Regions from separate parts of the Arthrobacter sp. BF1 genome, predicted to be linked through region 2. Evidence: riboswitches for the same ligand, from Rfam matches in the RefSeq annotation. Region 2 holds a riboswitch; each other region holds the start of a gene.
What was found. Region 2 has a riboswitch for thiamine pyrophosphate ahead of AC1MCD_RS18420 (ECF transporter S component). Riboswitches for the same ligand answer to the same signal wherever they lie in the genome.
Positions count from the first base shown of each region.

Region 1: it holds a riboswitch for thiamine pyrophosphate, as region 2 does, so the genes downstream of both, thiC (phosphomethylpyrimidine synthase ThiC) here and AC1MCD_RS18420 (ECF transporter S component) in region 2, are expected to answer to the same signal.
Region 3: it holds a riboswitch for thiamine pyrophosphate, as region 2 does, so the genes downstream of both, thiD (bifunctional hydroxymethylpyrimidine kinase/phosphomethylpyrimidine kinase) here and AC1MCD_RS18420 (ECF transporter S component) in region 2, are expected to answer to the same signal.

Region 1 is NZ_CM155271.1:2,514,855-2,524,576, forward strand. It holds gene rplS (50S ribosomal protein L19) at 1-248, opposite strand, end outside; gene trmD (tRNA (guanosine(37)-N1)-methyltransferase TrmD) at 498-1,346, opposite strand; gene rimM (ribosome maturation factor RimM) at 1,347-1,892, opposite strand; gene AC1MCD_RS11845 (RNA-binding protein) at 2,006-2,248, opposite strand; gene rpsP (30S ribosomal protein S16) at 2,250-2,666, opposite strand; gene AC1MCD_RS11855 (hypothetical protein) at 2,879-3,316, opposite strand; gene AC1MCD_RS11860 (VOC family protein) at 3,430-4,305, opposite strand; TPP riboswitch at 4,424-4,531, shown strand; gene thiC (phosphomethylpyrimidine synthase ThiC) at 4,641-6,419, shown strand; gene AC1MCD_RS11870 (alpha/beta hydrolase) at 6,402-7,136, opposite strand; gene ffh (signal recognition particle protein) at 7,241-8,821, opposite strand; gene AC1MCD_RS11880 (glucose-6-phosphate dehydrogenase) at 8,910-9,722, shown strand, end outside.
Region 2 is NZ_CM155271.1:3,908,240-3,917,961, forward strand. It holds gene AC1MCD_RS18400 (UDP-N-acetylglucosamine 1-carboxyvinyltransferase) at 1-399, opposite strand, end outside; gene AC1MCD_RS18405 (glycoside hydrolase family 25 domain-containing protein) at 724-1,434, shown strand; gene AC1MCD_RS18410 (energy-coupling factor transporter transmembrane component T family protein) at 1,444-2,238, opposite strand; gene AC1MCD_RS18415 (ABC transporter ATP-binding protein) at 2,235-3,848, opposite strand; gene AC1MCD_RS18420 (ECF transporter S component) at 3,848-4,468, opposite strand; TPP riboswitch at 4,541-4,678, opposite strand; gene AC1MCD_RS18425 (heme-degrading domain-containing protein) at 4,735-5,277, shown strand; gene AC1MCD_RS18430 (DUF4235 domain-containing protein) at 5,359-5,622, shown strand; gene mnhG (monovalent cation/H(+) antiporter subunit G) at 5,693-6,100, opposite strand; gene AC1MCD_RS18440 (MrpF/PhaF family protein) at 6,090-6,368, opposite strand; gene AC1MCD_RS18445 (Na+/H+ antiporter subunit E) at 6,365-6,910, opposite strand; gene AC1MCD_RS18450 (Na+/H+ antiporter subunit D) at 6,907-8,514, opposite strand; gene AC1MCD_RS18455 (Na(+)/H(+) antiporter subunit C) at 8,511-9,092, opposite strand; gene AC1MCD_RS18460 (Na+/H+ antiporter subunit A) at 9,089-9,722, opposite strand, start outside.
Region 3 is NZ_CM155271.1:2,425,500-2,435,221, reverse strand. It holds gene AC1MCD_RS11425 (vitamin K epoxide reductase family protein) at 1-675, opposite strand, end outside; gene AC1MCD_RS11420 (Rne/Rng family ribonuclease) at 1,143-4,562, shown strand; TPP riboswitch at 4,680-4,777, shown strand; gene thiD (bifunctional hydroxymethylpyrimidine kinase/phosphomethylpyrimidine kinase) at 4,760-6,361, shown strand; gene rplU (50S ribosomal protein L21) at 6,634-6,942, shown strand; gene rpmA (50S ribosomal protein L27) at 7,002-7,265, shown strand; gene obgE (GTPase ObgE) at 7,382-8,971, shown strand; gene proB (glutamate 5-kinase) at 8,961-9,722, shown strand, end outside.

The DNA.
Region 1 (9,722 bases), 1.4 Mb from region 2:
ATCTTTTCAATGATCGGGGAGTGAACCGGGAAGGTACGCTCCACACCGACACCGAAGGAGACCTTACGGACGGTGAAGGTTTCGCGAAGGCCATCCCCGTGGCGGCCCAGGACGAAGCCCTGGAATACCTGGACACGGGAGTTCTTGCCTTCGATGATGTTCACGTGCACCTTGAGGGTGTCACCCGCGCGGAACTCGGGAACATCGGTGCGCAGCGAGGCTGCATCTACGGAATCGAGAATATGCATTATTGCACTCCTGGTGAACGCCACGGGTCATTCACTTTGGGTCACGGCGGTCAAGCCCGGGGCGCAGGACGCGCCCGGAAATTACCGCCGAAAGTTAAGTGGTCCGGTTCCTTCAATGTTTGAAGGTACCCGGGGTGTCCAGCTGTTGGTTGCGCTCCCCCTGTGGCAGGTGCGGACCCAGCAGACACAAAGACTAATTTTGCCACACTCGCAGTCCTACAGCCAATTGCGTGTACTGCCGCCTTTAGGTCAGGCGGAGACGTCGGTTCCGGCATCGCTGCTCGTAGCGGCGTCGTTTTGGGTAGCGGCGGTGCGGCGGGCATGGAGGTGACCGTCGACGACGTCGTACCCGAGGTCGTAGAGAGCCGAACGGTCGGCACGTGGCAGCTTGCCGGCGTCGAACGTTTCCAGCAGGTCCGGGCGCCGTTCCGCAGTCCGCTGGTACTGCTGGTGGCGGCGCCACTGTGCGATCTTCCCGTGGTTGCCGCTCAGTAATACTGCCGGCACCTCCCGGTCACGCCAGCTGGAGGGCTTGGTGTACACCGGGTACTCCAGCAGTCCGTCGGAGTGCGACTCCTCCACCAGGGACTCGGGGTTGCCCACAACGCCGGGCAGCAGCCTGCCGATGGCCTCGACCATGGCCAGGACAGCCACTTCGCCGCCGTTGAGCACATAGTCACCCAGGCTCATGGGCCGGACGGTGAAGTGTTCCGCTGCCCATTCCATGACGCGCTCGTCGATGCCTTCATAGCGGCCGCAGGCAAAAACCAGCTGCTCCTCTTCGGCGAGCTCATGTGCCAGGGCCTGGGTGAAGCGCTCCCCTGCCGGCGACGGCACAATCAGGACCGGTTTGGTTGCCGTGGCTTCTTTGGCGCTGGCCACGGAAGCCAGAGCCTGCGCCCACGGCTCCGCCTTCATCACCATGCCGGCGCCGCCGCCGTAAGGGGTGTCATCCACGGAGCGGTGTCTGTCCGTGGTGAACTCGCGCAGATCGTGGACGTGCAAGTCCAGCAGCCCGTCCTGGCGGGCCTTGCCAATGAGGGACAGCTCCAGGGGCGCCAGGTACTCCGGAAAGATGCTGACGACGTCGACTCTCATCTACGCGTTGCCCTCAGCGTCACCGGCGGCAGCGTCGTCGGAGTTGATGTCAAAGAGTCCGTCCGGCGGCGTGAGCAGGACAAAGCCCTCGGCCACGTTGACTTCCGGCACGATCTGCTCCACGAAGGGGATGAGGATTTCCTTGCCGTCGGCGTCCTCGACCACCAGCAGGTCCTGGACCGGCATGGTGTGCAGGCCGGCAACCTTGCCCACCACCCGTGAGCCCACACGGGCTTCGAGGCCAACCAGCTCGTGCTCGTACCAGCCTTCGTCATCGTCCTCGTCCAGCTCTTCGGTTTCGATGAACAATTTCGCGCCGCGGAGGGTCTCGGCCTGGTTGCGGGTTTCGATTCCCTCGAACGCGAGCAGCAGGATGTCCTTGTTCCAGCGGGCACTCTCTACAGTCAGGGGCCCGGCAGAGGCCGGCTCCACAACAAACTCGGTACCCGGAACAAACCGGTCGGCCGGAGCGTCAGTGAGCACCTGGACCGTCACTTCCCCGCGGATTCCGTGCGGTTTGCCGATTCGTGCCACCTGAAGCTGCATCTGTTCCTCTGTTCCGGTTGTGGGATGATCCACGGTGTTCTGATGAAAGCACTCCGGCCCCTCCACCTTGACGGGTGGAAGGGCCGGAGCAAAAAACTGATACTGCCGAGCGCTTAGCGGCGGCGGTCGGTGTCGACGACGTCGACCCTGACCGGTTCGCCGTCTGCCAGTGCCGCCACAACGGTGCGCAGTGCACGTGCGGTGCGGCCCTGGCGGCCGATCACCCGTCCCAGGTCGTCCTGATGAACACGGACCTCGAGGGTGTCCCCGCGGCGGTTGTTCTTCGAGCTGACCTTGACATCTTCCGGCGAATCAACGATTCCCCGGACCAGGTGTTCGAGCGCTTCTGCCAGCAATCTACTCAGCCTCGGTGGCTTCTGCTTCGGCCGGAGCCTCGGCTGCGTCAGACTGCTTTGCCTTCTTGGTGATGGCTTCCGGGATGATCACGGAACCCTTTTCCGGGGCAACAAAGGCAGCCTTGGGAGCCTTGGTCTTCAGGGTGCCTTCCTGACCCGGCAGGCCCTTGAACTTCTGCCAGTCACCGGTGATCTTGAGGATCGCGGCAACCTGCTCGGACGGCTGTGCGCCGACGCCGAGCCAGTACTGGGCACGGTCCGTGTCGACCTCGATGTATGAGGGCTCTTCGGTGGGGTGGTACTTGCCGATCTCTTCGATGGCACGGCCATCACGCTTGGAGCGTGCGTCCATGACGACGATGCGGTAGTACGGTGCGCGCATTTTGCCAAAGCGCTTAAGGCGAATCTTTACGGCCACTTTTGTGGTCACTCCTGTTTCAGAAAAGGGTTGAACCGACGTTCTGCACCCGTGGGGCGGGCCGTACTTGAGGGTTCGAAGGACAGGATCCGGACGCGGAGAGAGGGGCCACGCAGATCGAGTACCTGTTTATTGTGCCAGATCAGCGCCAGGATTTCGACTTGACACGTCGGGATGGGGCAGACCGGCGGACGCGGCGGCCTCTTGCGGGTCTAGGATGACCAGACGTACAAACCGGTGCGATCGGCGTCGTCGATTCCGCCGGCGAGCTCGGCAAGCTGCTGGACATACGTCCGGGCGTCAGCCGCGCCGAAGGGCATGTCGTCCTGGGCGGCCCATTTTTCGGCCACGTCATCCAGCACGTTGCCCTCGCCCTCAGTCTCATAGGTGAGGAGGTCCGCGAGAGCCCGGACCATGGCCGGCGGAACTCCAAGGAGGGAGTCGCTGGAAACGTCAACCATGGCGAGTTCGTACCCCTCACCACCGGCGTGGACCGCGGCCCCGGCGAGATCGCCCAGCTGTTCGATTTCGAAATCACTGACGCCAGGTATCCGCAGCGCGGGGCCGGACGGCGAGCCGCCGGCATCGAGGACGCCGGCGCGCTTCAGCGCGGCGTCGTGGGTAGCTACAAAGATTTCAGTGAAGCCCATGGGAACAGCCCTCATTCCGTCGACGGTGCGGCCCAGACGGGCAGCATAGGGTGCCGCCCCGGCCGTTCGAAATCAGCCTAGTGCATGGCAGCCCGCACTTCCGGCCACCGGTCTCAGCGGACAGCAACCCGGATGTTGTTACGCCAGGGATCCTCGAACCGCAGCTCGGCGCCAGTGTGGTGGGAGGCCACCCCGGCGACCTTCAAGCGGTCAGCGAGGGCTCCGACGTCGTCACCGGAAGCCACCTCGATGAGCACCTCGCCAAGGCCCAGAGTGTCTTTGCGCGGCCCGGCACCGCGGCTGTTCCAGACATTCATGGCCATGTGGTGGTGATACCGGCCGGCCGAGACAAACAGGGCCTGGCCATGCCAGCCTGCGGTCTTTTCGAAGCCCAGGGTGCCCACGTAGAAATCGTGCGCGGACTGGACATCCCCCACCTGGAGGTGGATATGGCCCACGCCCGCTTCGGTACCCAGCTGGCCCTCCAGGGATGCCTGGGACAGGTGCTGCTCGAGGTAGCGCTGCGGCGGCAGCGCCAGGCTGTCCATCACCACTTCGGTGCCGTTCCAGGACCAGTTTTTGCGGGGGCGGTCCCAGTAGAGCTCGATACCGTTGCCCTCGGGGTCGTTGAAGTAGAAGGCCTCGCTGACAAGGTGGTCGGCACTGCCGGTGAAAAGCCGGGGATCGAACTGGGCGGCGGTGGCCACGGTGGCAGCCAGCGCAGCCTGGTCGTCAAAGAGCAGAGCCGTATGGAAGAGCCCGGCCTCTCCCCTGCCCGGCAAGTGCAGGGACGGCGCGGGCGCCAGGTGGACCAGGGGGCGGTTGAGGCGGCCAAGGTAAACGCCACCATCCTCTTCGGCGACCACCTCCAGGCCCAGGGCGCGCTGGTAGTAATCCGTCATCAGCTTCATGTCGCCCACCTTGAGCATCACTGTGCCCATGGAGAGGTCGGCAGGTAGAAGATCCTGGTTGGTGGCTTCTGCAGTCATGTGAACGCTCCCGATCCGCCGGCCTTCGGGATTGAAGACCGTTATGCCTCTAATTTACTTGAAGCTTCAATTTAATTCAAGTGTTCCGAAGGATCCCGCATCGGCTGTGGTAGCTTCGTCTTGACCACACGGGTGCCCTTGCAGGGGCTGAGATCGGGCTGACGCGGCCTGCGACCGTTGAACCTGTCCGGGTAATGCCGGCGAAGGAAGTGAGTATTCCCTTGAGTACGCAAAAAGCATGGCCCATTCCTGCCCAAAATGCGACAGCCACCGGCTTCGCGGGAGCGGAAGCGGGCACCGCACGGGCCGAATCCCCATCGACGCCGGCCCAACCCGTGGAAAGCCGGTCCTTGGAATCCCACTCGCTGGCGTATATCAGCGATGGAAGTACCGGAATCAGGGTGCCCGTCACCGAAATCGCCCTCGACCCGTCACCCAACGGCGAGGAGAACGGCCCCTTCCGGGTCTACCGCACGGCCGGTCCCGGCAGCGATCCGGTGGTGGGGCTCAGCCCGTTCCGGTGCGCCTGGATCGAAGCGCGCGGTGACACAGTGCCGTACAGCGGCCGGGAACGGAACCTGCTCGACGACGGCAAATCGGCCGTCCGCCGCGGCGCCGCCTCCGCGGAGTGGAAGGGCGAACAGCCGGTGCCCCGCCGCGCCGTCGGCGGCAAAACCGTCACGCAAATGCACTATGCCCGCCGGGGAATGGTGACGCCCGAGATGCAGTTCGTGGCCCTCCGCGAAAACTGCGACGTGGAACTGGTCCGCAGCGAAGTGGCCGCCGGCCGCGCCATCATCCCGAACAACATCAACCACCCGGAATCCGAGCCCATGATCATCGGCAAGGCCTTCCTGGTAAAGATCAACGCCAACATCGGCAACTCGGCCGTCACCAGCTCCATTGCCGAGGAGGTGGACAAACTGCAGTGGGCCACGCAGTGGGGCTCGGATACAGTGATGGACCTCTCCACCGGCGACGACATCCACACCACCCGTGAATGGCTCATCCGCAATTCACCCGTGCCCATCGGGACTGTGCCGATCTACCAGGCGCTGGAGAAAGTCAACGGTGAGGCCAACAAGCTGACGTGGGAGATTTTCCGCGACACCGTGATCGAACAGTGCGAGCAGGGCGTGGACTACATGACCATCCACGCCGGCGTGCTGCTGCGTTATGTGCCCCTCACCGCCAACCGCGTCACGGGCATCGTCTCGCGCGGCGGGTCCATCATGGCCGGCTGGTGCCTCGCCCACCACCAGGAGAACTTCCTCTACACCCACTTCGATGAGCTGTGCGAAATCTTTGCCCAGTACGATGTCGCCTTCTCCCTGGGTGACGGGCTGCGCCCGGGAGCGACGGCGGACGCCAATGACCCGGCCCAGTTCGCCGAACTGGACACCCTGGCCGAGTTGACCCAGCGGGCTTGGGCCTTCGACGTGCAGGTGATGGTGGAGGGCCCCGGTCACATCCCGTTCCATCTGGTCCGGGAGAATGTGGAACGCCAGCAGGAGCTGTGCAAGGGCGCCCCGTTCTACACACTGGGGCCGCTGGTGACTGACATCGCACCCGGTTATGACCACATCACCTCGGCCATAGGAGCCACCGAAATCGCCCGGTACGGCACCGCCATGCTCTGCTACGTGACGCCGAAGGAGCACTTGGGCCTGCCCAACAAGGACGACGTCAAGACCGGCGTGATCACGTACAAGATCGCTGCCCACGCTGCCGACCTCGCCAAGGGCCACCCGGGAGCCCACGAGCGGGACGATGCCCTGTCCAAGGCGAGGTTCGAATTCCGCTGGCGCGACCAGTTTGCGCTGTCCCTGGATCCGGTGACCGCCGAGGCGTTCCACGACGAGACCCTGCCGGCTGAGCCCGCCAAGACCGCGCACTTCTGCTCCATGTGCGGTCCGAAGTTTTGCTCGATGAGGATCAGCCAGGACATCCGGGACGAGTACGGCTCCGCTGATGCCCAGGCTGCCATTGCCGGGATTTACAGCGGCATGCGGGAAAAAAGCGAGGAGTTCCTGGCCAGGGGCGCGAAGGTATACCTGCCCGAACCGCAGGTCCCCCGGCCCGCCGGGGCCGTGCCCTCAGGAGGCCTGGACTGAGTGTGACCGGCTGACGTCGGCAATGAAGGACCGGATGGCACGGTCGCCTTCAACTGAATCCTGAGGCCGGTGCCCGCCCGCGGCAATGCGGTGCAGGGCGCCGGTCTCCTTCAGGTAACCGGCGATCTCCTCATAAAGCGGCTCCCATCCGCCGGTCAACACCATGGTGGCGACGCCCGGCACAATGTGCAGCGGAGCTTCCCACGAGGGTGCCTGCAACCGGAGCCGGCGCGCCGAACGCCGCTCCTCCGTGGACGCAGGCTCGTGAAGATCCACGGCGAACATGCGCCGGACGTATTCGCGCTGGAAGTCGTCGTCGCCCAGTTGATGCCTGACATCGAAAAGCGGTTGCATGAGGGCACGGTGCGCGGCCGTGGCGGGCAGCTCAGCAGTCAACGACAAACACGCCGGCTCCACAAGCGTCAGTGAGTACACCAGATCCGGGCGTTGGACGGCTGCCAACATGGCGGAAATAGCACCCTCGGCATGCGCTACGATATGACCGCCTGCTGCCCCCCGGCCATCATCCGCCAAGGATTTCAGCACGATCGCGGTGTCCGCATCAAAGGAGGATTCAACCGGTTCAGCGACGGGGTCGAAACCATGCCGCCGCAGGAAAAGTGCATCGTATTTCAGCGCCATGCCGTGCTGCCGCGGCCAAGCCGCCGCACCGAAGGGTCCGGCGCCGTGCACGAACACTATCCTCTGCTTGAACATGACCCAACCCTATTCCACGGCAGTGACATCAAAAGTAAGTAGCAGCAGGTGTCGTTTAGAGCGTTCAAAACGACACCTGCTGCTACCTGGTTGAGTGGAAAGGGTTACTTGCCGAGGAACTTGTCGAAGCCCTTGGGCAGGTTCAGCTGTGAGGGATCGAAGTCGCCGGACTGCTGGCCGAACGCCGCGCCGGTCGGCAGGGCCTTGGCCGCACCGGCGCGCCGGGCCTCGGCATCCTTAAGTTCCTGGGCCGCCTTGGCCGGGTTGCCGGAACGCGCCTTCTTCTTCGGGGCGTTCTTGCCATTCTTCCGCGCGCCACCGGGACCGCCCATGCCGGGCATCCCTGGCATTCCGGGCATGCCGCCGCCCTGGGCCATCTTCTTCATCATCTTCTGGGCCTGGGCGAAACGCTCCAGCAGGCCGTTGACCTCGGATACGTGCACACCGGAACCCCTGGCGATGCGGGCGCGGCGGGAGCCGTTGATGATCTTCGGCGCCACGCGCTCGTGCGGCGTCATGGAGCGGACGATCGCCTCGACGCGGTCGATCTCACGCTCGTCGAAGTTCTCGAGCTGCTGGCGGATATTCTGCGCGCCGGGCATCATCATGAGCATTTTCTTCATGGAGCCCATATTGCGGATCTGCTGCATCTGGGCCAGGAAGTCGTCCAGGGTGAAGTCTTCCTGGTCGGCGAACTTCTTCGCCATCCGGGCTGCTTCGTCCTTGTCCCAGTTCTTTTCTGCCTGCTCGATCAGGGTGAGGACGTCACCCATGTCCAGGATGCGGGAGGCCATCCGGTCCGGGTGGAAGAGCTCAAAGTCGTCCACACCTTCACCGGTGGATGCGAACATCACCGGCTTGCCGGTTACCGACGCAACCGAAAGCGCGGCACCGCCGCGGGCGTCGCCGTCGAGCTTTGACAGCACGATGCCCGTGAAGTTGACGCCTTCATCGAACGCCATCGCCGTGTTCACGGCGTCCTGGCCGATCATGGAGTCGATCACAAACAGAACTTCATTGGGGACGATGGCGCGGCGAATCTGGCGCGCCTGCTCCATCATCTCGGCGTCGACACCCAGGCGGCCGGCGGTATCGACGATGACAACGTCGTGCAGCTTCTGGCGGGCTTCCTCGACGCCGGCACGGGCGACGGCGACAGGGTCACCGGCGGGGTGCTCGAGTTCGGAGGTGGCTCCGGGGTGCGGCGCGAAGACGGGCACGCCGGCGCGTTTGCCCACCACCTGGAGCTGGGTGACAGCATTGGGGCGCTGGAGGTCACACGCCACCAGCAGAGGGCTGTGCCCCTGGGCCTTGAGCCATTTGGAGAGCTTGCCTGCCAGGGTGGTCTTGCCCGCGCCCTGCAGGCCGGCCAGCATGATGATGGTGGGGCCGGTCTTGGCCAGGCGGATGCGGCGGGTCTCGCCGCCGAGGATCTCCACCAGTTCCTCGTTGACGATCTTCACGATCTGCTGGCTGGGGTTCAGCGCCCCGGAGACCTCAGCGCCCAGGGAACGCTCACGGACGCGGGCGGTGAACTCGCGCACCACGGGTACGGCAACGTCGGCATCCAGGAGGGCGCGGCGGATCTCGCGGACTGTGGCATCAACGTCAGCCTCAGTGAGGCGGCCCTTGCCACGGAGGTTCTTGAAGGTTGCTGTCAACCGGTCAGAGAGTGAATTGAACACGCGCCGCGCACTTCTTTCAGTGGAGTTACAGGGGGGACTCGACTATCTAGGGTACCAAGACGGGCCTGCATGATGGCATGCTGGCAAGGTGACGAGCCAAACGAGTGTAAAAACCCTGCTCATCCTGGGTGCCTCCGGGGATCTGACCGGCCGCCTGCTCCTTCCGGGCCTGGCCCGGCTGGTGGCGAAGGGCCGCGCCGAAGGACTGAACCTGGTGGGGGCCGGCTCTGATGCCTGGAGTCCTGACCAGTGGCAGGCGCGGGTCCACGACGCCTTCGCTGCTGCTTCGAAGGAGGCGGACGCCGCCGGAAGGAAAGCGCTCAAGGCTTTGGAGGGAGCCACGGCTTACCATCAGCTTGATGTCACCGCGAACGGAGCGCTGGCTGCTTTGCTGGCCGGGCTGGAAGGCCCCACCGCCATCTACTTCGCTTTGCCTCCCCGCATCAGCCAGCTGGCATGCGAGTCCCTGCACCGCGACCAGGTGCCGGCCGGCACCCGGTTGGTCATGGAGAAGCCTTTTGGCTCCAGCGAGGCCTCGGCCCGCTCCCTGAACCACACGCTTGCGGGGCTGGTGCCGGAGGACCATATCCACCGGGTGGACCATTTCCTGGGGAAAGCGACGGTGCTGAACATCCTGGGCCTGCGCTTCGCGAACAATTTCCTTGAGCCCGTCTGGAACCGTGAACACGTGGAGAAGGTGGAGATCATCTTCGACGAGGACCTGGCATTGGAGGGACGGGCACGGTATTACGATTCCGCAGGGGCGCTGCGGGACATGATCCAGAGCCACCTCCTGCAGATCATGGCGCTGCTGGCCATTGAACCGCCCGCTACCATCGGCGAACGCGACCTGCGCGACGCGGTGGCAACGGTGCTGCGGGCCAGCAGCATCAGCGCGCCG
Region 2 (9,722 bases):
CATGCCGATGCTGGTCAGCACCTCCACGATCCGGTTGACCTCTTCGATCCGGGCGAGCCTGCGCAGCACGGTGGTGCCACGGTTGATCAGGCTGGCGCAGAGCAGGGCCACGCCGGCGTTCTTGCTGCTGTTGACATCCACCGCCCCGGACAGGGTGCGGCCGCCTTCGATCCGGAGGTGGGTCATCTGCGGTTTGCCCACCTTGACGATGCTTCGCTCAAAGATCGTTTCGAGCCGCTGGATCATCTTCAGGCTGAGGTTCTGCTTGCCCTGCTCCATCCGGGCGATGGCACTTTGGCTGGTCCCGAGCGCTTCGGCCAATTGGCCCTGCGTCCAGCCCTTTTCAATCCGGGCATCCTTGAGCGTGGCGGCAATGTGCTCGGCAGTTTCCTGAGTCATGGACAAAAAATATCACAGATGAGTTATGTTCACGCTATTTTATGCCAGTAGACACACAAATGGCCGATTCATACCCGTTCCATGCGATATCCCCTCTTGGTCGGGGTTCTTGACCCTGCTGCCCCCGGGGTGGAAACTGAAACCCCGGCCGCGGCAGCATCCCAAGAGCAGAGGTCTGTCATGCACAAGCACCCGAAATCAGCAGGAGCCACCGCGCGCATCGTAGGGTGCCTTCTGGCCACCGCACTCTGTATCTTTTCCGCTCCTGCGGCAGGCGCCGCGCCGCCTGCCGGTGAAAGCTCCCAGCAAGCCTTGGGTAATGACGTGTCCTGGCCACAATGTAACAAGGCGCTTCCCAAAGACCCGGCATTCGCCATCGTGGGCGTGAACAACGGCCTGGCCACCACCACCAACCCCTGCCTGCAGGACCAGCTCAAGTGGGCGCGCGCCATTCCAGCGGTGCGGAATTCCACGAACCAGCCGATGGTAGCCCTCTACGTCAATACCGCGAATCCCGGCCTCGCCGGATCATGGTGGCCCACGGGCGATCAGTACCCGGAGAACAGCAACGTCACCGTTGAAACCAACCCCTACGGCTCCTGTAAAAACAACCCCGAGCCCGTAGGCGCTGCCTGCGCCTACATGTACGGCTATGCCAAGGCCTACGACGACGCTAACTACCGCGGGATCAGTTCCCCCGGGAATTACCTGTGGTGGCTGGACGCCGAAACGGGGAACACCTGGTCCACCAGCGACATGGAAGCCAACCGTGCGGTTCTGGAGGGCATGACGGACTACTTCCTAGGCATTGGCGCCAAGGTGGGCATCTACTCCACGAGTTACCAGTGGGGCCAGATTGTGGGGCCGGTCAGCAGCTCCAGCACGCTATACACGCTACCCAGTTGGCTGGCCGGTGCCCGCACCGTTACGGGCGCCAAAAGCGACTGCTCGAAGCCGCCGCTGACTGCAGGGGGCAGGGTCAGCCTGACGCAGTTTGTATCCAAGGGCTATGACTACGACTATTCGTGCAGCTAGCGGCAGGGATCACCGCCAAACAAAGTTCCAGGTCCCCATCCCCGCCGCTGCAACCACTGCGGCGGCCGCGATCAGCACGCCGCCAAACACTACCCAGACGTCCAGCAGCGAGTAGGTGGATTCCCGTGCCCACGTGCGCTGACCGGTGCCAAAACCCCGGGCTTCCATGGTCACGGCCAGGCGGGAGGCGCGCCGGATCGCCTGGACCAGCAGTCCGAAGCTTTGCCCGAGCGTGGCCCGCAGCCGCTCCAGCGGGCTGCCGTGCGATCCCACGCCGCGGGCACGCCGGGCCATGCCGATGGTCTGCCATTCCTCGGCCAGGAGTCCCACCAGCCGCATCGCCGCCAGCGTGCCGAGCACAAACCGGTGCGGCAGCCGGGCCTTCTGTGCCAGCGCGTCGGCGAGGTCGGTCGGGTCGGTGCAGGTCATCAGCAGGATTGCCGGCAGGGCTATCGCGAGTCCGCGCAGCATGAACCCGAGCCCCAGCTGAAGGGAACCTTCGCTGATGGACCAGATCCCGACGTCGAGCAGTACAGCACCGCTGTCAGCAGCGACAATCGCCGTGCTCCAGCCGCCCACAGCTGCCGCGATGATGAGGGGCCAGCCGCGTTGCCAGAGCAGGCGCAACGTCAGTCCGGCGAGCGGGAAAAGTGCCAGTTCGGCGGCGAGCGCCACCGAGGCGGAAACCCAATCAATGGAGAGCGCCAGTACCAGCGTGATGAGGAAGACGGCGCCGAATTTGGCCAGCGGGTTGGCGCGCGTCAGCAGGGCCTGGTTTCCGCTGAGCGTCAGGGCATCCCTCATGCGGCATCCGCCTCCTGGCGGGCGCCGCCGCGCGAGGCCGGGCCCAGACGCAGTTCGGTGCCGCCCAGGACGGCGGTGAATTCTTCGTCATGGGTCACGGACACCACGGAAGTCCCGGCGTCGAGCAGTTCGGAGAGGAACGACGCGAGCTCGGCCCACGTATTGGCGTCCTGGCCGAACGTGGGCTCATCGAGCACTAGGACGCGCGGATGGGCCGCAAGGACCGTAGCCACCGACAGCCGGCGTTTTTCGCCGCCGGACAGGGTGTACGGATTCGCGTCCACCAGGTGGGTGAGGCGCAGCCGCTCCAGCAGCTCGTCCACACGTTCCTCCCCGTGCCCCAGATGGCGCGGACCGAACATCAGCTCGTCCAGGACCCGCCCCGTGACGAACTGGTGCTCGGGCTCCTGGAACACGGTGCCGATCCGCGAAATCAGCTGTTTGGCCTTCCACGAGAACGGATCAATTCCGGCTCCCTCGGAAAGCTCGACGGCGGCGGACACCTTGCCCTCCACCGGCGCCAACAGTCCGGCGAGGGTCAGCGCCAACGTGGACTTCCCGGCGCCGTTGGGGCCGGTGACGGTCAGGGCCTGGCCGGCGCGGACCTGGGCCGTGATGCCCGTTTGCACGGGCACCGGCGGGATGGTGCGGAACCCGCGCCGGCGTGGCCGTTCACGGGATACGGCAACCTGCTCGGCCGCCAGCAGCAGCTGACCGGTATTGGCGGAACTGCCTGCCCGGGGCCGTGTTTCGGGAACGTAGCCCGGCACCCACACGCCGGCGCGGATCAGCATGCTGCGCGCCTCGGCGAGCACCTGGTCCGGCGGCCCGTCCAGGAGCACGCCGGAGGAGCCGCCCGAGGTGCCGGAGCTGCTGCCGGAGGCGCCGGCAGCCGAGCCCGGCTGCAGCACCACGATCCGGTCCACCAAGTCTTTCCAGACGGACACGCGGTGTTCCACCACCACCAGGGTGGCGCCGGTCTTGTCGAGGCAGCGGCCCACGGCGTCCCGGACCTCCAGGACCCCGGCGGGATCGAGGTTTGCGGTGGGCTCGTCCAGCAGGATCAGCCCAGGCCGCATCGCGAGGATGCCGGCCAGCGCCAGCCGCTGCTTCTGCCCGCCGGACAGGGCCGACGTCGGGTGGTCCAGCGGGAGCCCGGCCGCACTGTCCGAGCGGCCGGCACTCCGCAGCCCGACGTCGTCGAGCGCTTCCTCCACCCGCCGCCAGATCTCATCCCGCGGCACGGCCAGGTTCTCGGCACCAAAAGCGACGTCGTCGCCGAGCCTGGAGAGGACCACCTGCGTTTCGGGATCCTGCTGCATGAGTCCGGCACGGCCGCGCTGGCCGCGCGGCGCAACGCCGTCGATCAGCAGCGAACCCGTCTCGTCGGCGTCGTCCCCTTCGTCACCCAGCACCCCGGCGAGCGCGTGCAGCAGCGTTGATTTGCCGGCGCCCGAGGGCCCCAGCAGCAGCACCCGCTCACCCGGCGCGATGTCCAGGTCGAGCCCGTGGACGGCGGGTACGGCGCGGCCGGCGTGCCGCCAGCCCCAGCCACGGGCGGACACCGCGGCGGGGCGCACAGCGGAAGCGCCGGCGTCGGCGTCGGCCATCAGTTGAAGACGGCCTCGGAGAAGGCCTTCCGGGATGCGAAGGAGCTCAACACGCCTGTCTTCGCCAGGCCGCGGGTGGCGACCCAGGAGACAGCACCTGCAATGACGGCACCCGAGACGGCGCAGAAGAGGATGTAGGCGGCTTTATCGCCGGCTTCGTAGGCGATGTTCCAGCCCCACGGGAGGAAGGAGTCGTTCAGGCCGCAGAAGAGCCCCGCCCCGGCACCGGCCAGCAGGGCAGTGGGGAGGTTGAACTTCTTATAGGCGAAGGCGGCGAACACGAGTTCCGCACCGAGGCCCTGCAGGATGCCGGAGATCAGCACGGTGGTGCCGTACTGCGAACCCATCATGAGCTCACCGGTGGCGGCAACAGCTTCGCAGAACAGTGCTGCGCCCGGTTTGCGGATGATAAGCATGCCCAGCACGGCCGGAATCATCCAACCGCCGGCGATCAGGCCGGTCAGGGGCGGGTATGTGGCGTTCATCGGTGCGGAGACCAGCGCCGCACCTTGGGACCATGCCCAGAAAATAACGCCGCCGGCGATGGCGATCAGAGCCGCCACCACGATGTCCACAACGCGCCACGTATAGCTGGCTTTTTTGGTGCCTACTGTTGTCATGTCAACCTCCTGAGGTACAGGAGGGGAGGGTGTTCGCGGTTGCCGCACGGCCTGCGCCGTCCGGATCCGGACACTCTGAGAAGCTCGACTCCCTTGCGCCGGTACTAACCGGATCAGGTTCGAGGGTCTGCGGCTGTCCGCACTCTCAGCGCCCATCCACCGGCTGCATTCCTGCAGTTGCCCGACGGCGGCGCTCCCCTGTCGTGAATAATTCTGCCCTGATGGGCGTGGTCCAGTTTACACCGCAGGCGGGTAGATTGTGGGCCATGACTGCCGACCCATCCCATGTGACAGCGTTCGATCCCGATTCCAACGAGAGCCAGCCCCCGGGCTCGCTCGAGGCGTTGATTGCCCGGATCGACGCCGAGGTCAGTGAGCTGCAGTTCCCGCGGTTCACGAAGGACGATTCCCTCAGCCTGGGGCTGCTGCTGGTGGAGCTCGGCAAGACCCGGAAGCTGCCCATCGCCATCGATATCACCAAAGGTGACCAGGTCCTGTTCCACGTTGCCCTGGACGGTGCCACGCCGAACAACGAGCACTGGGTCCGGGCCAAGCAGCGAACGGCCGCACGGTACGAGATCCCCTCGCTGCTGGTGGGCCTGCGCGCCAGGCTGCGGGGCGGCCGGATCGAGGACCAGGGCTGGTATGACGAAATGGTCTACGCCGCGCATGGCGGGTGCTTCCCGGTCTACGTCACCGGAGTGGGCGCCGTGGCCACTGTGACGGTCTCGGGCCTGCCCCAACAGCAGGACCACGACCTGGTGGTGGAGGCGCTCCGGGAGATTCTGGGGTCCATGCGCCCGGCCTAGGTGCTGGCCTTGTGCTGGCTGGCGGCCTGATCGCGTTAGGCTAAAGGCAGTCCCCGACCCCGGTCACAAGGAGTTCAACCCATGAACCTGTTCATCAAGCTGCTCGGCACAGGAATCAGCCTCGCCGCCGGGTTTGCCGGCACCAAGCTGGTTAATACTGTGTGGGAGAAGTCCACCGGCAACAAGCCGCCCACAGGCAAGGGCGAGGACACCCCCACGAGCCTGCGCTCGGCGCTGACGTTCGCGCTGATCTCAGCCTCGGTCAGCACCATCATCCAAGTCCTCGCCAACCGCGGCACGCAGCGGGCCATCACCCGTTTCGCCAAGACCCAGGACATCGTCTAGCCGAGTTTTTGTCCAGATGATCCCGCTTCGTCGGCCATAAAGCGGGATTATCTGGACAAAAACTCCGGTATTAGTGCGGGCTGCCGCCGTTGGATGCCTCATCACGGGCGGACTTGGCCGCCTTCTGGACCACGGCCTCCAGGTCATCGGAGCTGAGCAGCTCGCGGTGCATGTGCTTGGTGCGATAGCCGGAGCGTCCCACCATGTGCGCGGACACCGGTACGGTCAACAGCTGGAAAATCCAGGCCACCAGCAGCACCGGCCACACCCACCACGTCCGCATCTGCAGGCCGATGGCTGCCAGGAGCAGGAACAGCCCCAGCACCTGCGGTTTGGTGGCCGCGTGCATGCGGCTCAGCAGGTCGGGGAAGCGGAGGAGCCCGACGGCGGCTGCCAGGGACATCAGGGCACCCGCCACCAGGAACACCGCCGTCACGGTATCAATCACGTTATCCATCAGGCTCGCCTCAGGACTCATGGGTCTGCTCCCGCCGGTCGGCCACGAAGCGCGCCACTGTCACGGAGCCGATGAAGCCGACCACCGACAGTGCCACGAGCAGCATCAGGTTGTTCAGGTGCCGGTTCACGGCCATGTCGATGCACAGCGCCGCGCCGAGGATGGCCAGCAGCACATCGGAGGCCAGCACCCTATCGAGCAGTGAGGGGCCCCGGGCGATCCGGATGATGGCGCCGGCCGCGGCCAGCGAAAGGATGACTGCCGTGACAGCCAGGACGATCTGCATCATGCCGGGTTCTCCTGCCGCACTGCTTCGAGTTCTTCCTTCGTGCCCATGATGCGGATCAAGCCGGCTTCGATGGAGCGGACTTCCGCGCGCAGGCTCTCCACGTCCTCGGCGGTGCTGATATTGAGCGCGTGCAGGTACAGGGTGGACGTTGAACGGTCCACTTCGACCACCAGGGAACCCGGGATCAGCGAGATCACGTGCCCCACGGCGGTGACGATCAGGTCCTGATGGCTCCGCAGCGGGACCGCGACAACTGCGTTGATCACTTTCGGTCCACGGACGGCCGCCAAGTACATGACTTCAATGCTCGCTGCCGCCACCCGGCCGAGGAACCGCAGTGCGAAAGGCACTGCGTGGACGATATTGAACCTGCCGCTGAGTTCCACCGGCGGCAGGTAAAACATCCGGGCCACCAGCACGGCCAGCAGGGCGCCGAAAAGCAGGTTGCCGGGGCTGAAGTCCTGCCAGAGCGCACCCCAGACGATCACCAGCCACACCAGCAGGGGCAGTTCCTGGCGCAGGGAAATCCGGCGGCGGCTCATTCGCCCCCACCCGCTTTCAGCGCCAGTGGTGGAACTATGGTGTCCTCGCCGAGCACGGCCTGGATGTAGGAGGACCTGTCCAGCATCTCCTGGGCCGCCTGGTCCGCGACCTTGAACAGCGGGCCGGCGAAGACAGTGAGGGACACCCCAAGCACCACCAGCCCCAGGGTTGAACCCACCATGGTCCGGGGCAGCAGGGTCACGCTGTCGCGGCCGGCCCGGCGGCCGGTGGCCGATTCCTCCGGCATCGCCAAGAGGACGGGGTCGGGGTGCTCAGCGTCCGAGGGCTTGCGCCAGAACGCACGGTTCCACACCCTTGCCACCGCCAGGAGTGTCAGCAGGCTGGTGACCACGCCGCCGATCACCAGGGCATAGGCGAGCGGAGTGCCCAGTTCGATTCCGGCCTGGATCAGGCCTACCTTTCCCAGGAATCCGGAGAACGGCGGGATTCCGGCCAGGTTCATCGCCGGCACAAAGAACAGGAGTGCCAGGAGGGGCGAAAGCTTGGCCAGGCCCGCCAGCCGGTCCACGGAGGAACTGCCGCCACGGCGTTCGATCAGGCCCGTGACCAGGAACAGGCTGGTCTGGATGGTGATGTGGTGGGCCACGTAGAACACGGCAGCGCCCAGCCCGGCCACGGAGGACATCGCCAGGCCGAACACCATATAGCCGATGTGGCTGACCAGCGTAAAGGACAGCAGACGTTTGATGTCGCTCTGGGCCAGGGCGCCGAGGATTCCCACCACCATGGTCAGTAGCGCCACCACCATCAACGGAGTGTTCAGGCTGTCGCCGGGGAACAGCAGGGTCTCGGTGCGGACCATTGCGTACACGCCCACTTTGGTGAGCAGGCCGGCGAAGACGGCGGTGACCGGGGCTGGCGCGGTGGGGTAGGAGTCAGGCAGCCAGAACGACAGCGGGAACACGGCCGCCTTGATGCCGAAGGCCACCAGGAGCATCACATGCAGCAGCGTTTTTGTTCCCTCGTCCAGGTCCGCGAGCTTGATGGCAAGGTCTGCCATGTTCACGGTTCCGGTGGCACCGTAAACCATCGCGATGGAGATCAGGAACAGCACCGAGGACACCACGGAAACCACCACATACGTGACGCCCGCCCGGATACGGGGTCCGGTACCGCCCAGGGTCATCAGGACATAGCTCGCCGTCAGGAGGATTTCAAAGCCGACGTAAAGGTTGAAGAGATCCCCGGACAGGAACGCGTTGGACACACCGGCCACGAGGATCAGGAACGTGGGGTGGAAGATCGACACCGGGGCGTCCTGATCGCCGTCGGCCATACCTTGCCCGGTGGCGTAGATCAGCACGGCGAGGCTGACGGCGGAGGACACCACCAGCATGAGGGAGGAGAACTGGTCCACCACCATCGTGATGCCCCAGGGCGGCAGCCAGCCACCGATGTTCACCGCGGCCGTCCCGCCCTCCCACACTGAGGCGAGCAGGAAGCACTCCAGCAGGAGCGTCAGGGACAGGACCGCGATGCTCACGGCGCGCTGTGCCCGGGCGTGCCGGAACAGCAGGAAGGCCAGTGCGGCGCCGAAGATGGGAAAGAGGACGGCGAGCGGGGCAAAGCTTGCGATGTTCACTTCACACCTCCTTTGGGGCCAGCGTCTACGTTCCGCGAGCCGGGTTGCTCCTCGGCTGCGGCATCCGCCGCGGGAATTGTCTTGGCGCCAGCCACCACGGAGTCCCCGGACGCTGTCTGGTCTGCATGATCGGAAATGCCGCTGCCGTCGCTGCCAAGCATGGTGAGGGGGAACTCTGAGGTCTCGGCCGGGATCGGGGCGTCGTCCTCGGCGTCGAACCTGGGCGTTTCGGCAACGCGGCGGTCCTCGACGTCGTCCTGGATCTCGTCCTGGCGTGCCAGCACCCAGGTACGGTAGATGATGCCGAGCATAAACGCGGTGACGGCGAACGAGATCACGATCGAGGTGAGGATGAGGGCCTGCGGCAGCGGGTCCGCGTACTCGTCGGCCCCAGTGTCCTTATTGAAGAACGGTGCCAGGCCGGCATAACCGCCCGTGGTTAGGATCAGCAGGTTGGTGGCGTTGGTCAGGAGCATCAGCCCCAGCAGCACCCGGGTAAGGCTTCGTTCGAGGATCAGGTAGATGCCGCACGCGTACAGCGCGCCCATCACGATCAGGAGGGTCAGGTTGACGCTCATCCTTGGCCCTTCACTGTAGGTTCGGCGGACAGGTCCAGGGGCTCGTGCCCGGCGGCGGAAACGGCGCCGGCCATCACGTCCTCAACAAGGGAGTCCGGTGCCGGCTCGGCCTCGTGCTCGTCAAAATGTTCGTCGATCTCGGAGCCCAGGCTGCGCAGCACGTCCAGGACGAGGCCCACCACCACGATGTACACGCCGATATCGAAGATGGTGGAGGTGACAAATTTGATGTCGCCGAACACGGGCAGCCAGAGTTCGATGATGGCGCTCTGGAACACTTGCCCGCCCAGCAGGAGGGGCACCACACCTGAGGCGGCCGCCGTCGCGAGCCCGATCCCGAGGAGGGTACCGGCCCCAACGGGAGTGGCCTCCCGCAGTTCGAAGCGGCCGCCGGCCAGGTAACGGATGGCCAGGGCAAGCCCCGCCGTGAGGCCGCCGGCGAAACCACCGCCCGGCAGGTTGTGCCCGGCAAGCAGGAGGTACAGGGAGAAGATGATCAGCGAGTGGAAGATCAGCCGCGTGACCACCTCGAAGATGATGGAACGCCGTTCGGGGGCCAGGGTCCGTCCTGCCACGATCCAGGCGTCGCGTGCTGAGGCGGCGAACTTCCGGCTGATGGCCAGTGACGCG
Region 3 (9,722 bases), 1.5 Mb from region 2:
CTGGATGAAGGCGAAGAAGATGGTGGCGATGACCGCGACGTAGATCAGCGCGGTGATGATCCAGCCCGAGTCGCCCAGGACCTTGGCTGCGCCGGCGGGCATGGGGATCACGCCGTGGCTGATGTTCCTGATGGTGACCCAGACGAACAGCGGGATCATGGCGGCCCAGACGATCATGCAGAACGGGCAGAGGATGTGGATCGCGTACAGGGCCTGGGACCACAGCCACACAACAAAGGCGAAACCCAAGGTGACGCCGGACTGGAGCCCTGCCCAGTACCAGCGGGCGAACGTAGCGCCGGACAGCAGGGCCATGCCCACGGTGATGATGATGGCGAAGGCCACAATGCCAATAAACATGTTGGGGAACCCGAATACGGAGCTTTGCCAGGTCTGCATGACCTGGCCGCAGGAGATCCAGGGATTCACATCGCAGACGGTGGTGTGGTTGGGATCCTTGAGGACCTCCAGCTTTTCCAGGACAAGCGTTCCCGAAGCCAGCCAGCCGATGACTCCCGTAATGACCATGAGCCAACCGAGGGGCCGGTTACGGGCCATGCGCGGCAGGGCGGCGGCCTTCGTTGCCGTCGCCGTGTCCGACGGCGCTGCAGCGGGGGGCCCGGCGGTGGGGGAGACGTGTGTTGTGTCGGTACCGTGCGGGGAAATGCTGGGCATGGTGTGTGGCGTCCTTTGCTTCGGGTGCTCCTAGCCCGATTGTAACGCCGGCGCCTGAACACGCCCTTCAGCCGGCGCCACAGGCCGGAGTCTGCAGGCGCGGATCCTTTGACCCCGCTTCCGCGGCCTTGAGGCTGCGGTGTGAGAGAATGAACATGGCTGGAGGCCGACCCACATTCGGACTCCGGTCCGGTGGCTTGTTTCAAGACCGCCAATGATGAGCAGGGCAGGCTTTGGATTCTCTGATCCGGCCTCCCGCAATTCCATTGGTCGGCACCTGGTTGTGGCATTTTAGAACAACGGGTTTCAGGACACAGCCGACGGCTCCCACGGGCTGCCGCACCCCAATGCCGGTGCGAACCTGGGAGTATCCACTTGACTTCTGTCAACGCCTGCGGGTTTTGACAATATGTGCCCCAATGGGTGCCGGATGTGGCGGTACGTCAGGGGCAGGAGTGTAGCTACACATGGAAAATGAACACGTACCAGCCGTTAACGCTGAAACAATGACAGCTGAAACCCCCGAGGCGCCCCTGAAGGCCACAAGGGCCCGCCGTAAGGCAGCCCCGAAGGCAGCCGGCGTCGCAGCATCCGCCGGTACCGAGTCCCCGACCCAGGCCGCGGCGCAGCCCGACGCCGGGACCGCTGCGGTCCTCGAGGCAGTGGCCGTAGTCGAGGCCGCACCGGAAGCAAAGGCCCCTGTACGTCGGACCCGTGCGCGTAAGAAGCCAGAAGTTGGGGAACCGCTGCCTGCTTTCGCCGCCGAGGCCACGGATGCACCTGCCGCGGATGCAGCGTCCACGCAAGCATCCGCGTCCGGTCAGGCCGTTGCGCCGAGTGCCTCGGAGCCCGCCGGCGGATCCCCGCTCGCCGAGGCAGACCCGGATGCCAAGCCGGTCCGCCGCCGCCGCGTTGCCACCCGCAAGGCCTCTGCCCCTGACATCGCAGCCCCTGACACTGTTGTGGCTGCCGCAGCCGCCCCCCTTGCGGCAGAGCCTGAAGCAGCCGCTCCCGTGGCGGCCTCCGTTCCCGTAACAGCCGCCGCTGCCGAGGCAACAGCTCCGGTGCAGGCTGACGCCGCCGCTCCCGCTGACGGGCAGGCCGCCGCGGAGCACGCCAGCCCGTTCGGTTCGCTGTTCCTGGAACCGGGCTCAGCCACGTCCGTGCTCTTCCAGGCCCCGGACCTGACAACGGTTGTCCGGCCCGTTCCCGCCGAGGTGGAAGAGCCGGAAGAGGACGACGCCGAAGAGGGCGAAGGGGACGACGCCAACAGCCGTCGCCGTCGCCGCAGCCGTGGCCGCCGCGGTCGAAGCCGCAGCGGTGACAGCGATGCCGGCACTGACGCCGATGGTTCTGACAGCGGCCAGGACGGTGCCGGAGACGACGACGAAGAAGCCGCCGGCCAGAACGATGAAGGCGTGACGTCCCGCCGTCGTCGTCGCCGCCGCCGTGGCGACCAGGATCTTGAACTGACCGGCGGAGAGGGCGACGACCCGCCCAACACGGTGACGCGCGTCCGGGCTCCGCGCGCGGTGACCGAGGCGCCGGTCAATAACCGGGTGACCAGCGTGAAGGGCTCCACTAGGCTCGAAGCCAAGAAGCAGCGCCGCCGCGAATCCCGCGACACCGGCCGCCGCAGGACTGTGATCACCGAGGCCGAGTTCCTGGCCCGCCGTGAGTCAGTGGACCGGCAGATGATTGTCCGCCAGCGCGACGACAGAATCCAGATCGGCGTCCTGGAAGACGGCGTCCTGGCCGAGCACTTTGTCTCCAAGACCCAGCAGGACTCCCTGATCGGCAACGTCTACCTGGGCAAGGTTCAGAACGTCCTGCCCTCCATGGAAGCGGCGTTCGTTGACATTGGACGCGGCCGCAACGCCGTGTTGTACGCCGGTGAAGTGAACTGGGAAGCCGTTAACCTCGAAGGCAAGCAGCGCCGGATCGAAAACGCGCTTAAGTCGGGCGACACCGTCCTGGTCCAGGTGACCAAGGATCCCGTGGGACACAAGGGCGCCCGGCTGACCAGCCAGATCTCCCTCCCGGGCCGTTACCTCGTGTACGTGCCGGGCGGCTCCATGACGGGCATCTCCCGCAAGCTGCCCGACGTCGAACGCAACCGCCTCAAACGCATCCTCAAGGACCGTTTGCCCGAGCATGCCGGCGTGATTGTCCGGACCGCCGCAGAGGGTGCCTCGGAAGAGGAACTCACGCACGATATCAACCGGCTGCGTGCTCAGTGGGAGGGCATCGAAAGCCAGTCCACGTCCACCAAAATCCTGGCCCCGGAGCTGCTTTACGGCGAACCGGACCTCACCATCAAGGTGGTCCGCGACGTCTTCAATGAGGACTTCTCGAAGCTGATCGTCTCCGGTGAAGAGGCGTGGGACACCATCGAGGCCTACGTCACCTACGTTGCCCCGGACCTGGTGGGTCGCCTGGAAAAGTGGACCAAGGACCACGACATTTTTGCCGCGTGGCGGATCGACGAGCAGATCCACAAGGCACTCGAGCGCAAGGTCTTCCTGCCGTCCGGCGGTTCGCTGGTCATTGACCGTACCGAAGCCATGACCGTGGTGGACGTCAACACGGGTAAGTTCACCGGCAGCGGCGGCAACCTCGAGGAAACTGTCACCAAGAACAACCTCGAAGCGGCCGAAGAAGTGGTCCGGCAGCTCCGGCTCCGCGACATCGGCGGCATCATTGTCATTGACTTCATCGACATGGTCCTGGAGTCCAACCGCGACCTGGTGCTCCGCCGCATGGTGGAATGCCTGGGCCGGGACCGCACCAAGCACCAGGTGGCGGAAGTGACGTCGCTGGGTCTGGTGCAGATGACGCGAAAGCGCATGGGCACCGGACTCCTGGAGGTGTTCGGCGAACAGTGCGAAACCTGCGCCGGACGCGGAATTGTCACCCACGACGACCCCGTGGAGCACCGCCGCGCCAACACCGTCGCCGCCGAACACCACGTGCAGCGTGCCGACAACCGCCCGGACGCGCAGCGCCCGGACAACCAGCGCGTCGACACCCGTCCGGACGCCCAGCAGGGCGCGCGGACTGACCGTAAGCGCCGCCGCGGCCGCGGCGGGCAGCCCCTGGACGTAGCGCCTGCAGCTCCGGTGCAGATCCATACGGTCCACCCGGATCCGAGCGACGCCGAGCGCCATGCCAAGGCCGAGGCCACAAGGGCGGCACTCGCCAACATTGCGGCCGCCGCACACGCGGCCCACCTGCACGACGACGAACTAGCCCATGCGGCGGCCGGCAAGGCCTCCGGCCCGGAAGCCCCGGCCCTTGCGCCGGCGCAACCTTCCGAGACGGACAGCACGGGCCGGCCCGCCGCCGTGCTGACGTTCGGTGGCGAGCAGGTAGTGCTGCCGTTTGTGGAGCACCACGAGGAGCGGCCGCAGGCTCCGGCACTGACTCTTGACCGCCTGGCGGAGGCGTTCGCCAAGCTTGGCGAACCGGCACCTGTTGCCGCCAGCGCTCCGGCCGAAAGCCAGGAGGCTGCACGCCAGGACGAAAGCAGGATTGCGGAGCGGCAGCCGGCTGAGCGCCAGCGGACCGAGCGTCAGCAGGCCGCAGAGCCTGCACGTCAGGCACCGGCTCAGGCTTCTGCCCAGGCTCCTGCCGTGGCCGAGAAGGACTACTCCGACCACACCGAGCAGCCCCGTGCCCGCCGTCCGCGACGGAACCGGAGCGCCAGCCGTGCCCAGGGCGCAGCCAACGCCACCACGGTGGAGCACCACGAAGCGGTTCCGGCCGCCGCCGGGCATACCCATGCCGCCAAGGCGCCGGAGCGCACCACTCCTCCGGCGGCCGCAGCACCGGCAGAGGCAAATGCGCCGATTATCCTCGGCGTAGGGGTACCCGCTTCGGAGCTCTGACTCTGCGCGAGGCCACCACCCAGGATGCCCGTACCCGCCCCCTTCCGAGGGGCGCGTGCGGGCATCGTGCGTTCCGGCTTCATCTGAAGCGGCGGCAGCACGGAAACGCTAGGGTGGGTGTCTGACACGGGGTGCCGCGCAAAGAGCCGGCTGAGATCCACACCCGTTGAACCTGTCCGGTTAGTACCGGCGAAGGGATGTCTCCTTTGGCTTCGACCTATGTCCTTCCTCCCGCAACCCCCGAAACTTCCCATGCCCCCCAACCTCAGCAACCATTACAAGGGCGCGCTGCCCAGCGCCCGGTGTCCACTTCGGGGGCAGTGCTGCGTGCTACCCCGCGTGTGCTGTCCATCGCCGGATCGGATCCTTCCGGTGGGGCCGGTATTCAGGCCGATCTCAAGAGTATTGCCGCCCTGGGCGGATACGGCATGGCAGCCATCACCGCACTGACCGTTCAAAACACCCAGGGTGTCCAGGCTGTCCACGTGCCACCCGCTGCGTTCCTGCGCCAGCAGCTTGATGCCGTCAGCGATGACATCACCATCGACGCCGTCAAGATCGGCATGCTGGGAAATGCGGAGGTGATTGACACGGTCCGCAGCTGGCTGGAAGAGGTGCGTCCCGCCGTCGTGGTTCTGGATCCCGTCATGGTTGCCACGAGCGGGGACCGGCTGCTGAAGGAATCAGCGGAGGCTGCCCTGCTCGCCCTGCTGCCGCTCGCGGACCTCATTACGCCCAACCTCGCTGAACTGGCCATCCTTGTGCGCGAACCGCAAGCCCGGGGCTGGGCCGCCGCGCTGGAACAGGGCAAACGCCTCGCCGCGGCCACCGGCGCCACCATCCTGGTCAAGGGAGGCCATCTCGACGGCGGTGCGTGCCCGGATGCCCTCGTCAACGCCGGGGGGCTACTCTCCCGGCCGGTGGTGGAAGTGGCCGGAGACAGAATACCCACCCGCAACAGTCACGGCACCGGCTGCTCGCTGTCCTCCGCGATGGCCACGGCACAAGCCCGGCTGGGGGAATGGGAAGCATCGCTGCGACAGGTGAAGCCCTGGCTTGCCGGCGCGCTGCAGGCCTCGGGCCAGCTGGAGGTCGGGGGCGGCAACGGTCCCATCCACCACTTCCACCACGTCCGGCGGCCCCTCGCCACCGGGGAATTCGCTGCGGCCCTGCGCCAGGCGGCGGCCCCTGACCTGGACGCCATCTACGGGCTTGAATTTATCCGCGGCCTGGCCGCAGGCACGTTGGGGGAGGATCAGTTCGCCTACTACCTCGCCCAGGACGCCATCTATCTCAACGGTTACTCGCGTGCCCTGGCCCGAGCCAGTGCGCTGGCGCCTACGGAAGCCGCACAGCTGTTCTGGGCCCGGTCGGCCCAGCACTGCCTTGAGGTCGAATCCGAACTGCACCGCACCTGGCTCAGCCCACGCACGGTGGAGCACGTCCTGGGCCCGGTCACCAAGTCCTACGTGGACCACCTGCTGGCAACCTCCGCCTCCGGCAGTTACGCAGTGCTGGTGGCGGCACTCCTGCCGTGCTTCTGGCTCTACGCCGAAGTGGGCCAGACCCTGCATGCGCAATTCCTGGCAGCCGGAGCACCGGAAGAGCACCCGTACGCCCAGTGGCTTCGGACCTACGCGGACGAGGACTTCGCAGAGGCAACCGGCGAAGCTGTCGCCATGGCTGACGAGGCAGGCAGGAGGGCATCAGCGGACGAACAGGACGCCATGCTCCGGGCGTTCAGGCACTCATGCCGTTTCGAAGTGGACTTCTTCGACGCGCCGCGCCTGCACGCCTGAACATTTGCGGTGGCTGCAGCCGGTACGATAGTCGGGCACGGTTTCGGATTGTCAGTAGTGATCCCCCTAGTGGGACTTATCACAGACAACCGGCCGTAACCAGCCTCATTTGCAGCCGAAGGCGAAATTAGCGTATTCTAGATCTTCGGTGCTTACGCCAACACTTGGGTTACGACCCCACGGCGTTGAGGCACAGCGGGAAACCCAGCCAGTTTTGGATTCGGGCCCGCACGCAAATTTAGTAATAAACGTCGAGAGAAGTGAGTTCCCAAGTGGTGTACGCGATTGTCCGCGCAGGCGGCCGGCAAGAGAAGGTCTCCGTTGGAGACTTCGTTACCCTCAACCGCGTCGCCGGTGGAGCTGGCAGCACCATTGAGCTGCCTGCCCTGCTCCTGGTAGACGGTGACAAGGTCACCTCCGCAGCTGCGGACCTGGCCAAGGTAACTGTTACGGCTGAGATCCTCAACGACCTCCGTGGTCCGAAGATCGTCATCCAGAAGTTCAAGAACAAGACCGGTTACAAGAAGCGCCAGGGTCACCGTCAGGAACTGACCAAGGTCAAGATCACTGGTATCAAGTAACCTTCGTTACTGTTCAGGTTTTCAGCAGATTCCCCAGAATTTAGAGGCAGGCATTTCAAATGGCACATAAAAAAGGCGCGAGTTCCACTCGCAACGGTCGTGACTCCAACGCCCAGTACCTCGGCGTCAAGCGCTTCGGCGGCCAGGTAGTTTCCGCAGGCGAGATCATCGTCCGCCAGCGTGGCACCCACTTCCACCCGGGCGCCGGCGTTGGCCGCGGCGGCGACGACACCCTGTTCGCACTGACCCCGGGAGCTGTCGAATTCGGCACCCGCCGCGGTCGCCGCGTCGTCAACATCGTTGCTGCTGCAGCTGCAGAGTAACAAATAGTTCTGAAGCGGTGGAGCGGGCCATTTGGTCCGCTCCACTGTTCTTTTAACCGCATTACAATCGTCTTGGCGCCTGCGGGCGTCCAGGAAACAGCACTGAGGAGATCCACGTGGCGAGCTTTGTAGACCGGGTAGTACTGCACGTATCCGGCGGTACCGGCGGCCACGGCTGTGTCTCCGTCCACCGGGAGAAGTTCAAGCCCCTGGGCGGTCCCGACGGCGGAAACGGCGGCGACGGCGGCGACGTCATCCTGCGCGTTGATCACCAGACCACCACCCTGCTGGACTATCACCACGCCCCGCACAGGCACGCCACCAACGGCGGACCCGGCATGGGTGACTGGCGCGGCGGCAAGAGCGGCGAGACGCTCATCCTGCCCGTTCCCGACGGTACTGTGGTCAAATCCAAGGACGGTACCGTCCTTGCGGACCTTGTAGGCGAAGGCGCCGAATACGTCGCGGCCGCCGGCGGCCAGGGCGGCCTCGGCAACGCTTCGCTGTCCTCGCAGAAGCGCCGTGCCCCGGGCTTCGCGCTTTTGGGCATTGAGGGCGACGCCGCCGACATTGTGCTGGAACTGAAGTCCATCGCGGACATCGCGCTGGTGGGGTTCCCCTCCGCAGGCAAGTCCAGCCTGATCGCAGCCATGTCTGCCGCGCGGCCCAAAATTGCCGATTACCCTTTCACCACGCTCATTCCCAACCTGGGCGTTGTCCAGGCCGGTGACGTCCGCTTCACCATCGCCGATGTCCCCGGCCTCATCGAGGGCGCCAGCGAGGGCAAGGGCCTCGGCCACCACTTCCTGCGTCACGTGGAGCGCTGCGCCGCCCTGGTACACGTTCTTGACTGCGGCACGCTCGAAGCGGACCGTGACCCGCTGTCCGACCTGGCCATCATCGAAGCGGAACTGGAAAAGTACGCCGTTGACATGAGCTACGCCGGCACCGACGGCGAAGTGGTTCCGCTGAACCACCGGCCGCGCCTGGTTGCACTGAACAAGGTGGACCTGCCGGACGGCAAGGACATGGCCGAATTCGTCCGCCCTGAGCTGGAATCCCGCGGCTACCGGGTCTTCGAAATTTCGGCGACCAGCCACGAGGGCCTCCGTCAGCTCGGCTTTGCCATGGCCGAAATCGTCCAATCGGCCCGCGAGACCCTGGCCGCTGCGCCCCCGAAGGTCCAGCCGCCCGTCCTGCGTCCCCGTGCTATCAACGCAGCCGGCTTCAAGATCCGCCGCGAAGAGAAGAACCTGGAGCCGCTGTTCCGCGTCCTCGGCGACAAGCCCGTGCGCTGGGTCAAGCAAACCGACTTCACCAACGAGGAAGCCATCGGCTACCTTGCCGACCGACTCGCCAAGCTTGGCGTGGAAAACGAACTGTTCAAGCAGGGCGCCAAGCCGGGCGACACCGTGGTGATCGGCGAGGACGACGGCGTCGTCTTCGATTGGGAGCCCACCATGATGGCCGGCGCTGAACTCCTGGCTGCGCCCCGCGGTACCGATGTGCGCTTCGCCGACGTCGGCGACCGCCCCACCCGCGGCCAGAAGCGCGAGGAACAGCAGGAACGCAAGGATGCCAAGGCCGCAGCGCGCGCAGAGCTTGAAGCAGAGCGCAAGGCCGGAATCTGGACCGAATCTGTCAGCAGCCGCCGGGTCGCCAAGCCGCTCAAGGAGAGTGGACTGGGCGCAGACGATGACGAGTAGCGCCGCCACCGCGGTGCCGCAGCAGCGGGCCGCTGACCGCAGCGTGCTCGCGGAAGCCCGCAGGATCGTCGTCAAGGTCGGGTCCTCGTCGCTGACCAGCATCAAGGGCGGCATCTCCGAGGAGGCGCTTACGGCCCTGGCCGACGCCCTGGCTGCCAAGCGCAATGCCGGTACCGAGATCATCCTGGTCTCCTCGGGCGCCATCGCCGCTGGCCTGGCACCGCTGGGCCTGGCCAAGCGGCCGCGTGACCTTGCTACCCAGCAGGCCGCGGCCAGCGTAGGCCAGGGCCTGCTGATGGCCCGCTACACGCAGGCTTTTGGCGCCCACGGCGTGACTGTCAGCCAAGTGCTGCTCACCGCCGACGACCTGATGCGCCGCAGCCAGCACACCAACGCCTTCCGCGCGCTGGACCGCCTCGTGAACCTTGGCGTGGTGCCGGTTGTTAACGAAAACGACACCGTGGCCACGCACGAGATCCGCTTCGGTGACAACGACCGCCTGGCTGCCCTGGTGGCCCACTTGGTCCGGGCCGACGCACTGGTACTTCTCTCCGACGTCGACGCCCTCTACGACGGCCCGCCCTCCCACGGGGCAAAACGGATTCCCCTGGTGGAAGGCCCGCACGACCTCGACGGTGTCACCATCGGCAAGGCAGGCAAAGCCGGTGTGGGCACCGGCGGCATGACCACCAAAGTCGAAGCCGCCACGATCGCCGCCGGCTCCGGCATCCACGCCCTGGTCACATCAACG